Regions from separate parts of the Sorangium sp. So ce321 genome, predicted to be linked through region 3. Evidence: riboswitches for the same ligand, from Rfam matches in the RefSeq annotation. Region 3 holds a riboswitch; each other region holds the start of a gene.
The links. Region 3 has a riboswitch for cobalamin ahead of WME89_RS07650 (TonB-dependent receptor). Riboswitches for the same ligand answer to the same signal wherever they lie in the genome.

Region 1 (3,317 bases), 1.3 Mb from region 3:
GCGCCGGCGCGCATGCGGTGAGCAGAGTGTGGCACCCGGAAGCGCGCTGTCGATCACAAAGTGCAAGGCCTGCGCGCCAGTGAGCGAATTGCTCACGGCGTGAAGGCAGCCAGGCGACGACGCGGCGCGCACACCCGCGATATCCTGGAATGCACATCCGAGCCGGGCATACTCATCCGCAGAGTACAGCGTTCGTGCGGAGCTCTTCGAGTTCTGTGAAAAGAGAACACCAGCGCTCGGGCGCTGCGCGCCGGGTACGGAACACCGACTTCCATAAGTAAAGGGCCCGACCGAACCAAGCACGCTGGTGCGAAGGCCGCGCCGCACCTTCCACCGAGCGCACGAGCGGCAGCGCAGGGCGCGCGCTCCGGCCAGGGCGCCGGAGCGAGCAGCGCCGTGGCGGGGAATGTGTGAAGGTGTGTAAAGAGCGTTTACTACGGAAGCAGAGGATAGAAACTGACCAACCCCTCTTGCCCTGTGCGTCTCGGTCAATTTCGTGGCCTCCACCATTGCATTGATTGCATTGGTAGGGAGGAGCTCACCCTGGCCCAGCCTGTCTGCCGGCAGGTGGAACATCCGGCGCGCGGCGCGCAGGAAAGCCTCGGGCCGCTCGCTCGCAGCAACGCCAGGGTGCGAGCAACACGGCGCACCTCCGACGAGGGGCTCGGACGGTGCGCGGCGGGCTGGACGGCGGGAGCTCGCGCGGCCGGCGTACCGGGCAGCGCGGCTCCGCCGTGAGCCGTGTCCGCCGTGAGCCGCATCCGCTGTGAGCCGCATCCGCTGTGAGCCGCATCCGCCGTGAGCCGTGTCCGCCGTGAGCCGTGTCCGCCGTGCCCCGCATCCGCCGTGAGCCGTGTCCGCTGTGCGCCGTGTCCGCCGTGCCCCGCATCCGCCGTGAGCCGCATCCGCCGTGCCCCGCATCCGCCGTGGGCCGCGTCGTCCGCCGCGAGCCGCACCTGCCGCGAAGAGGCGCGAGGGGAGCCCGAGGGGGCTCACCGGCGAGCCCGCGGCACGAGGCAGGCGCCTCCGCCGAGGCCGGGGCGCGACCTCCTTGACGCCGGGCGCGAAACGGGATTACCGAGCATCCATCTGACAATCCATTCCTCGGGTGCCCTCAGGGGCATAACAGGGAAGCCGGTGCGAAACCGGCGCGGTCCCGCCACCGTGAATGGGGAGCTGCATCCGAAGACCACTGGGCCTGCCCACGAGACCCGGGAAGGTGGACGCAGCGCCGGGAGCTAGAGCAGCTCCCTGAACCCATGAGCCGGGAGACCTACCCGAGCCCCACGAGGTGCAGCTTGCGCACGTCTTCGTGGCGTCCGGGTGCGGACTTCACCCGGATCGCCCAAACCGGTCTTCCCGGCCGCCCTGTGTTCCTCTCTGCCGTGTTCCTGGCCTCGCTGCTCGCGGCGCGGCCCGCGGCGGCGATGCACCTCGCGGAGGGCGTCCTGCCGCTCGGCTGGTGCGCGGTCTGGAACGCGCTCGCCCTGCCCTTCGTCGCGATCGCCCTCCACCTGCTCCGGCAGCGCACCGAGCGGGACGCCTTCTACAAGCCGTTCGTCGGCCTCGTCGCCGCCGCCGTCTTCGCGATCTCGTGCATGCCCGTGCCGGTGCCCACCGCAGGGACCTGCTCCCACCCGTGCGGCACCGGGCTCGCCGCGATCCTCATCGGCCCCTGGATGACCGTCCTCGTCACCGTCGTGGCGCTCCTCATCCAGGCCCTCTTCCTCGCGCACGGCGGGCTCACGACGCTCGGCGCCGACGTCGCGTCCATGGGCATCGCGGGCGCCTTCACCGGGTACCTCGTGTTCCGGCTCGCGCGGCGCTGCGGCGCGAACCTCTGGGTCGCAGGGTTCCTGGCCGGCGTGACGTCGGACTGGGCCACGTACGCGACAACGGCGCTCGAGCTCGCGCTCGGGCTCGCCGGCGAGGGCTCGGTGACGTCGATGTTCACGGGCGTCGCCGTCGCCTTCATCCCGACCCAGCTGCCGCTCGGCCTGCTCGAGGGCGCCATGACCGCCGGGGCGCTCGTCTTCCTGCGCGCCCGGCGGCCCGACATCCTGGACCGGCTCCAGGTCGTCCCGCTCGCCGCGGGGGCGTCGTGACGCCGCGGCCCGCGCCGCGCCGGCTCGCCGCGCTCGTACGGCCCGCACCGCGCGGGCTCGCCGCGCTCGCACGGCCCGCGCCGCGCCGGCTCGCCGCGCTGCCGCTCGCCGCGGCGCTCTGGCTCGCCGGGTGCGGCGGCGCTTCCTGGGACGGCGTCGACGAGGCCGTCGTCCGCCGCGTCGCCGAGGACGCCGGGCGCCACGACACGGGGCCGCTGTTCGCCGGGCTGGAGGGCGATCTCCTCCTCTTCGCGTTCCTCTGGGCAGGGCTCCTCGCCGGCTTCGTCATCGGCTACTACGCGCGCGTGCTCTTCGTGGAGCGCGCCGATCAGCCCGCCGGCAAGCCCGGCGGACAGGGCCTCCGTGCCGATTGACCCCCCGGCGCGGCTCCGCGAGCGCCTCCGCGACGTCGACCCCCGGCTGCGCCTCGGGGCCGCCGTGGCGGCGTGCTGCGTCGCCGCGGGCGCGCGCTCGCCCTGGACCCCGGCCGCGCTGCTCCTGCTCGCGTGCGCGGCCCTCCGGCTCCAGGGCATGACCGCCGGCGCGATCCTCCGCGCCTTCGCGCCCGCCGCGTGGATCGGCGGGGTCGCGGCGGCCCTCGCGCTCGCGCTCACCCCGGGGGAGCCGCTGCTCGCCGGCGCGGCGTTCCCGCTCGACGCCGTCACGCGCGAGGGGGCCCGCCGCGCCGCCACCCTCGGCGCGCGCGTCCTCGCGGCGGCCGCGGTGCTGCGGTGGCTCTCGCGCGCCGCCGCGCCCGCCGAGATCGAGGCCGCCCTCGCCGGCCTCGGCGCGCCCGCGGCCCTCGTCGAGCTGCTCGCGCTCGCGCGGCGCTTCGCCGGCGTGCTGCAGCGCGCGGCCGACAGCGCGTGGAGCGCCGCCGCGCTCCGCGGCGGGTTCTCGCGCCCGGGCGCCGCCGCGCGCTCGGCCGGCGCCGTCGCGGGCGTCGTGGTCCTGCGGACCCTGGAGCGCTCCGAGCACGCCGCCATCGCGATGCAGCTCCGCGGCTACCAGGGCAAGCTCCCCGTCGCCGACCGCCGGGCGAGCGCGCCCGCCGCCAACCTCGCCTTCGCCGCCGCCGCCCTCGCGGCGCTGACGCTCTGCGTGGCCGCCGGAGGCGCCGGGTGAGCGCGATCGCGCTGCGCGCGCTGGCTATCGCGCTGCGCGCGCCGGCGATCGGCTACCGCGGCGGCGAGCCCGTCCTCCGCGACGTGC
Region 2 (3,317 bases), 1.8 Mb from region 3:
ACGCGATGGTCGCCGTGGGCGCGACGGCGACGAGCAGCGAGTTCCTGAGCCCCTCGGCCCGGACGCGCGCGCGGAGCGCCTCCCAGCGCGCCGTGTCCTCGGGGACGACGTCCCACGCGTCGAACTGGAGCTCTCCGCGCGCGGCGCGCGTCTCGTCGAACGCCGGATGTCGCCCCTTCTCCGCCGCGAGATCCGCGGACGTCGAGAGCGCGTGGTAATACACCTCTTCCGAGATCCGCCTGGAGAGGTCCCGCGCGGCCGGGGCGTCGAAGGGCAGGCGCAGCTGGAAGAACACGTCTTGCAGGCCCATGAGCCCGAGCCCGACCGGCCGCCAGCGGAGGTTGGATCGCCGCGTCGAGGCGATGGGGTAGTAGTTGAGGTCGATGACGCGGTCGAGCTGGCGGACCGCCGTCCGCACCGTGCGCGCGAGCTTCTCGAAGTCGAACGCGGCCGCGCCGTCTCCCCGCGCGAGCGTGTGGCGCGCGAGGTTGATCGAGCCCAGGTTGCAGACGGCCGACTCCTCCTTCGAGGTCACCTCCAGGATCTCGGTGCAGAGGTTCGACAGGTGGACGACCCGGCCTGGCAGCGCCGTCTGGTTGCAGGCGCGGTTCGACCTGTCCTTGAACGTCATCCAGCCGTTGCCCGTCTGCGCGAGCGTGCGCATCATCCGCGCGTAGAGGTCGCGCGCCTTCATCGTCTTCCTGGCGAGGCCCGCCGCCTCGGCCTCGGCATAGCGGCGCTCGAACTCGTCTCCGTAGAGATCGGGCAGATCGCGCACGTCCTTGGGATCGAACAGGCTCCATTCGCCGTCGGCCTCGACCCGCTTCATGAAGAGGTCCGGCACCCAGTTTGCGAGGTTCAGGTTGTGCGTGCGCGCGGCCTCGTCGCCCGTGTTGTCGCGCAGCGCGAGGAACTCCTCGACGTCGGCGTGCCACGGCTCGAGGTAGACGCAGCAGGCGCCCTTGCGCTTGCCGCCCTGGTTCACGGCCGCCACCGACGCGTCGAGCGTCTTGAGCCACGGCACGATGCCGCTGGAGTGCCCGTTGGTGCTCTCGATGAGCGACCCGCGCGACCGCACGCGGTGGTAGGCGAGCCCGATGCCTCCCGAGAACTTCGAGAGCATCGCTACATCGGTGTAGCGCTGGTAGATGGTCTCGAGGTGGTCCTCCGGCGAGTCGAGCAAAAAGCAGCTCGAGAGCTGCTCGTGGCTCGTGCCCGCGTTGAACATCGTGGGCGAGCTCGGGAGGTAGTCGAGCGACGAGAAGAGCCGGTAGAGCTCGATGGCCTGCGCCGCCGTCTCGGACAGCGCGCACGCGATGCGCAGGAAGAACTGCTGCGGTGTCTCGACGACGAGGCGCGTCTCGGGGTGCTTGAGCAGGTAGCGATCGTAGAGGGTCCGCAGGCCGAAGTACTCGAGCTCGTGGTCCCGCCCCGGCTCGATCGCGTCGTTCAGCTTGCGGGCGTTCTGCGCCACGAAGCCGTGGAGCCGCTCGTTGATGAGGCCGAGCCGCCGCCCGACGGCGATGGACTGCGAGAAGGCGTGGATCTCCTGGTTGCGGACCTCCTTGTCGATAACGGTGGCGAGCAGGCGCGCCGCGAGCTTCGCGTACTGGGGCTCATCGGCGATGAGCGAGGCCGCCGTCTGGATGGAGAGCTGATCGAGCTCGCGCGTCGTCGCGCCGTCGTAGAGGCCGCTGATGGTCTTTGTCGCGACGCGGAGCGCGTCCACGTCGGACAGGCCGGCGCAAGAGCGGCTCACGGCCCGGACGATCTTGTTGACGTCGACAGGCTCGCTCGATCCGTTCCTCTTCGTCACCCGCATCGTCGTGTGCGGGAGCGTGTCCTCGGCGCCGCGGGCGCTCGTGTGGGGCGCGTGGAGCGCGCGCAACGGCGCCGCGCCGTTGCTCCTCATCAACGTATCGCTCAGCATGGAATCCTCCTCGTCGTGCTTCGTTCGGAGCGGTCCCGGACCGCTCGCGTCGATGCCGCGAGAGCGAAGAAGCCAGCCGATGCGCACGGGGCGCGCGCTCTTCAGGAGAGCGCCTTCGGACCGACCGCTCGCCCCCGCGGGCGAAAGGAAGACAACGCGGGAGGGGGTCGGAACCGGGACAAGCGCGAGAGTCGGCGCCAGCTCGGACCTACCGCCCTCCCACGAGGCTTCCAGGTCAAACCGGCGCGGGATGTCTCCCCGACGCTGGATGTTGGCAGGTCTTCGGGCTTGCGAGCGCTCCGGCTTTCGCCGGCTTCCTACGGTCCACCGCTTCCCAGCCCGAGGGCCAGTGCTCGTCGTGGAGATCGTTCTCGCTTACCGCTGCGGGGCAGCCCCGGAGTCACACCGGGTTCCCTTTTGAGCCCCGGGCCGAAGCCCGAGGCACCAACATGAGCCACTACATATTGTGGCGCGCGGGGAAGGTCAAGCGAGATGTTGGGGTCGGGGCTGGCGGAGCGGAGCGGCGACCGGCCATGGATGCCCAGCGCGCAACGACCGCGCCATGGGTGCCCAGCGCGGGTGTGCTCACCCGTCACGCATCCGGAGCTCGTCGTCGAGGCGCTCGTCATACTCGTCGCGTACAGGCGCTGCGATGGCCACATGGGACGGAGCTGGCTGCGCGGCGCTGCGCCTCCACGAGCGCAGCAGGGCGAAGACCCCGAGGAAGCTCACCGCGATGCCGAGCATCATGCTCAGGGCGACCTTGCCGAGGACGCCCGACGAAGGCGCCGCGCGGATGCGGTCCCCATAACGCGCGATGAGGTCCTGCTCGAGGGCGTCGACGGCCTCTCCCCGACGGAGGCGCACGCGGATCTCGCGACGGAGCTCCTGCGCCACCTCCGATTCGTGAACGTCGAGCGTCTGATCCCAGCAACAAGGCGCGAGCAGGCGCCCTTCGAGCGCCCTCTCGCCGGGCGCCGGGGTCGAGTCGACGAGCTCGGCCGCGGCAGGGCTGGGCGCCGCCGACTCGGCCCTGCCGCCGAGGTCCACGACCGTGACGGCGACGACCAGCGCCGCCGCGCGGCGCCCGCGCGAGCTCCGCAGGGGCCGGAGATGCAATGGCGAGCGCACCTCCCGCGCGCCGTGAGGGGAACGGGCCGGGTCATTCGCAGACGCGCCGCGCGCTCGCTGGATCATGGCGAGACAGGCTAGCGCCGCCGGCCGCCAGGGCCCTGCGACACGATGTCGCGCTGGTCGCCGCGCGGCCCTGTGCGCGCCCGAGGCCGGGATAACGCTGCACCCTTCGACGGGATGCGACACCGTGACGCATTGCCCGCCACGCCTCGCGACACGTAATGTCGCGCGCATGCCACACGAGGTTCTCTGC
Region 3 (3,317 bases):
CTCGACCGCGACCCGCTTCAGCCCCTCGTAGGCGTAGAGCATCTTCACGTAGCCGCGCGACTGGCCGTCCTCGCCGAGGAGCGCGACGTCGGCGCCGGACCGGGCCGTGCCGCGGACCACGCGGCCGACCGCGAGCCGGCCCACGTAGTCGTCGTGCGTCGTGTTGCAGACGATGACCTGGAGCGGCCCGTCCGGGTCGCCCGAGGGCGCCGGGACCCGATCGAGGATGGTCTCGAAGAGCGGCTGGAGGTCCGTGGCCTCGTGCTCGAGCTCGCGCTTCGCCTGGCCGAACTTCGCCACGGCGTAGAGCGTCGCGAAGTCCTGCTGCGGGTCGCTCGCCTCGAGGTCGCAGAAGAGGTCGAACACCTCGGAGAGCACCTCGTGGGCGCGCGCGTCGCTGCGGTCGATCTTGTTGATGACGACGATGACCGGGAAGCCGCGCTGGAGGCACTTCGAGAGCACGAAGCGCGTCTGCGGCAGCGGGCCCTCGGCGGCGTCGACGAGGAGCAGCGCCCCGTCGGCCATCATCAGCGTGCGCTCGACCTCGCCGCCGAAGTCGGAGTGGCCGGGCGTGTCCACGATGTTGATCTTGACCCCGCGGTACCGGATGCTGGTGTTCTTCGCGAGGATGGTGATGCCGCGCTCGCGCTCGAGGTCGTTCGAGTCCATGACCCGCTCGGCCACAACCTCGTTCTCTCGGAAGGCGCCCGACTGGCGGAGCATGTGATCGACGAGCGTCGTCTTCCCGTGGTCGACGTGGGCGACGATGGCGATGTTGCGGAGATCATTACGCGGCATATACGGCGGCGGCCGTGTAGCACGCGACCCACGGAGGAGCGAGCCCATCCTCGCCAGAGGTCGAACGTCCGGCCGACGCCGGCGCGCCGGCGACGCGCGGGTTGCGCGCAGGTTCCGCGCCGGCGACGCGCGGGTTCTGCGCAGGCCAGGCGCTCCGGCTCGCGGTGAGTCCGCCGTCGCCGGGGGCGAGCGCCCCAGCTCGGCGGTGATCTCGCGGCGGCCGCTCGCGGTCACCGGGCTCGACAGGACGACTGTTGACAGGCGATCGAGCGCCGCCATAGGGTGCGCGCCGTGCTGGTGCCTGGGCCCTTGCCCAGGCTCAATAGGGAACCCGGTGAGAATCCGGGGCTGCCCCGCAGCGGTAAGCGAGAACGACCTCCACGACGAGCACTGGCCCGAGAGGGCTGGGAAGCGGTGGACAGTAGGAAGTCGGCCCGGCCGAGGAGCTCGCAAGCCCGAAGACCTGCCAGCGCCCGGCGACGGGGAGACATCTGGCGCCGGTTCGACCTGGGAGCCTCGAGGGAGGCGGTGAGGTCCGTGCCGTCGCAGCGTCTGCGCGCGTCCCGGAGTCCGACCCGCCCCCGCGCTGCCTCCCGGTAGCCCGTGGGGGCGAGAGGTCGGTCCAGGGCATCGCCGCCACTGGACTGCCTTCCCTCCGCTCGGCGCGAGCGGCCCCGATCCGCTCGGCGCGATGCCAGCAAGAGGAGGACGCGCATGCCGCGCGAGACGATCACGAAGGGCCACGGACACCGCCGCTCACGCCACCTGCTCGCCGCACTATCGATCTCGCTGACCGTCGCGCGGCTCGCGCGCGCCGAGGTCGAGGCGCCGGAGGCGCCGACCGCCGCCCCGGGGGCGCCCGCGGACGGCGGGGCGAAGGCGCTCGCGGAAGGCGCGGGGGCGAGCGCCGACGGCGGCGCGGGGGCGAGCGCCGACGGCGGCGCGATCGAGGTCACCATCCAGGCGGAGAAGCCGGCGAGCGAGGCCGCCTCGCGCGTCTCCGTCGGGCATCGCGAGCTCGAGCTCAGGCCGAGGCTCCGGCCGGGCGACATCGTCGAGGCGGTCCCGGGGCTCTTCGCCGTGCAGCACGCCGGCGGCGGCAAGGCCAACCAGTACTTCCTCCGCGGGTTCGACGCGGACCACGGGACCGACGTCGCCTTCTTCGTCGACGGGGTGCCCGTCAACATGGTCAGCCACGGCCACGGGCACGGCTTCACCGATCTCTACTTCGTGATCCCGGAGCTCGTTACCGGGCTCGACGGCTACAAGGGGCCTTATTACGCGAGCATCGGCGACTTCGGCACCGCGGGCGCCGTGAACTTCCGCTTCGCCGAGAAGCTCGACGAGAGCCACGCGCAGCTCAGCCTCGGGCAGCACGGGATCGCCCGCGGCCTCGTGGTCGCCTCGCCGGATCTCGGCGACGCGTGGCGCGCGGTCGCCGCGGCGGAGATCTACCGGAACGACGGGCCCTTCCTCAGCCCGGAGCGGCTCAAGCGCTTCAACGTGTACCTGAGGGCGACGCACGACCTGAGCCCCACCGGGAAGATCCAGATGACGTGGATGTCCTACGGGTCGACCTGGCACGGCTCCGGCCAGATCCCCGCGCGCGCCGTGTGCGGCGAGGGCGAGCAGGACCAGCTGAACCCGCCGCCGTCCGCCTACGGACAGCCGTGCATCGATCACTTCGGCTCGGTCGATCCGACCGAGGGCGGGGCCACCCAGCGGCACATGGCGTCCCTCGCGTACTCGACCGCGTGGCGGGACGCCGACCTGAGCGCGCTGGCCTACCTCGTCCGCTACCGCTTCACGCTGTACTCGAACTTCACGTTCTTCAGCGAGGACCCGGTCCACGGCGATCAGATCGAGCAGAACGACGATCGCGTCGTCGGAGGCGCCGAGCTCCGGCTCCGCAGGCAGCTCGAGTACCGCGGGGCGAAGCTCACGACGTCGCTCGGCGCGCAGATCCGCGCCGACGCGATCGACAAGTCACTCCACCACGACGAGGCGCGCGAGCGGCTCGAGGAGCGGGGCACGGCCCACGTCGACGAGGGCCAGATCGGCGTCTACGTCGAGCAGGACGCCCGGATCCGGCGCTGGCTCCGCTTCGTGGCCGGGGTGCGCGGGCAGTGGATCGACGTCAACGTGGACGACCGGCGCGAGGACCTGGGCGCGACCGGGAACAGGTCGAGCGGCTTCCGGGGGCAGATGCAGCTCTTCCCGAAGCTCACGGCGATCGTCTCGCCCGTCGCGGCGCTCGACCTCTTCGCCCATTACGGGCGGGGCTTCCACTCGAACGACGCCCAGGGCGTGGTGCTGCGCGAGGGGGCGGCGACGCTCATCACCCCCGCGACGGGCTACGAGGTCGGCGCGAGGGCCACGCCGCTCCGCGGCCTGACGCTGAGCGCGGCGGGGTTCCTCCTCGATGTCGACTCGGAGCTCGTCTGGAGCGGCGACGCGGGCGCGACCGAGCCGTCGGGGCAGACGCGGCGCTACGGCCTGGAGATCGGCGGGCGCTACCG

Region 1: another riboswitch for cobalamin. It lies ahead of WME89_RS02515 (energy-coupling factor ABC transporter permease); the one in region 3 lies ahead of WME89_RS07650 (TonB-dependent receptor).
Region 2: another riboswitch for cobalamin. It lies ahead of WME89_RS00850 (ribonucleoside-diphosphate reductase subunit alpha); the one in region 3 lies ahead of WME89_RS07650 (TonB-dependent receptor).

What each region holds. Positions count from the first base shown of each region.
Region 1 is NZ_CP150329.1:632,674-635,990, reverse strand. It holds cobalamin riboswitch at 1,090-1,295, shown strand; gene WME89_RS02515 (energy-coupling factor ABC transporter permease) at 1,428-2,105, shown strand; gene WME89_RS02510 (hypothetical protein) at 2,102-2,479, shown strand; gene WME89_RS02505 (CbiQ family ECF transporter T component) at 2,469-3,230, shown strand; gene WME89_RS02500 (energy-coupling factor ABC transporter ATP-binding protein) at 3,227-3,317, shown strand, end outside.
Region 2 is NZ_CP150329.1:215,343-218,659, reverse strand. It holds gene WME89_RS00850 (ribonucleoside-diphosphate reductase subunit alpha) at 1-1,930, opposite strand, end outside; cobalamin riboswitch at 2,187-2,394, opposite strand; gene WME89_RS00845 (cytochrome c-type biogenesis protein CcmH) at 2,516-3,049, opposite strand; gene WME89_RS00840 (SCO family protein) at 3,297-3,317, shown strand, end outside.
Region 3 is NZ_CP150329.1:1,973,533-1,976,849, forward strand. It holds gene typA (translational GTPase TypA) at 1-846, opposite strand, end outside; cobalamin riboswitch at 1,077-1,283, shown strand; gene WME89_RS07650 (TonB-dependent receptor) at 1,513-3,317, shown strand, end outside.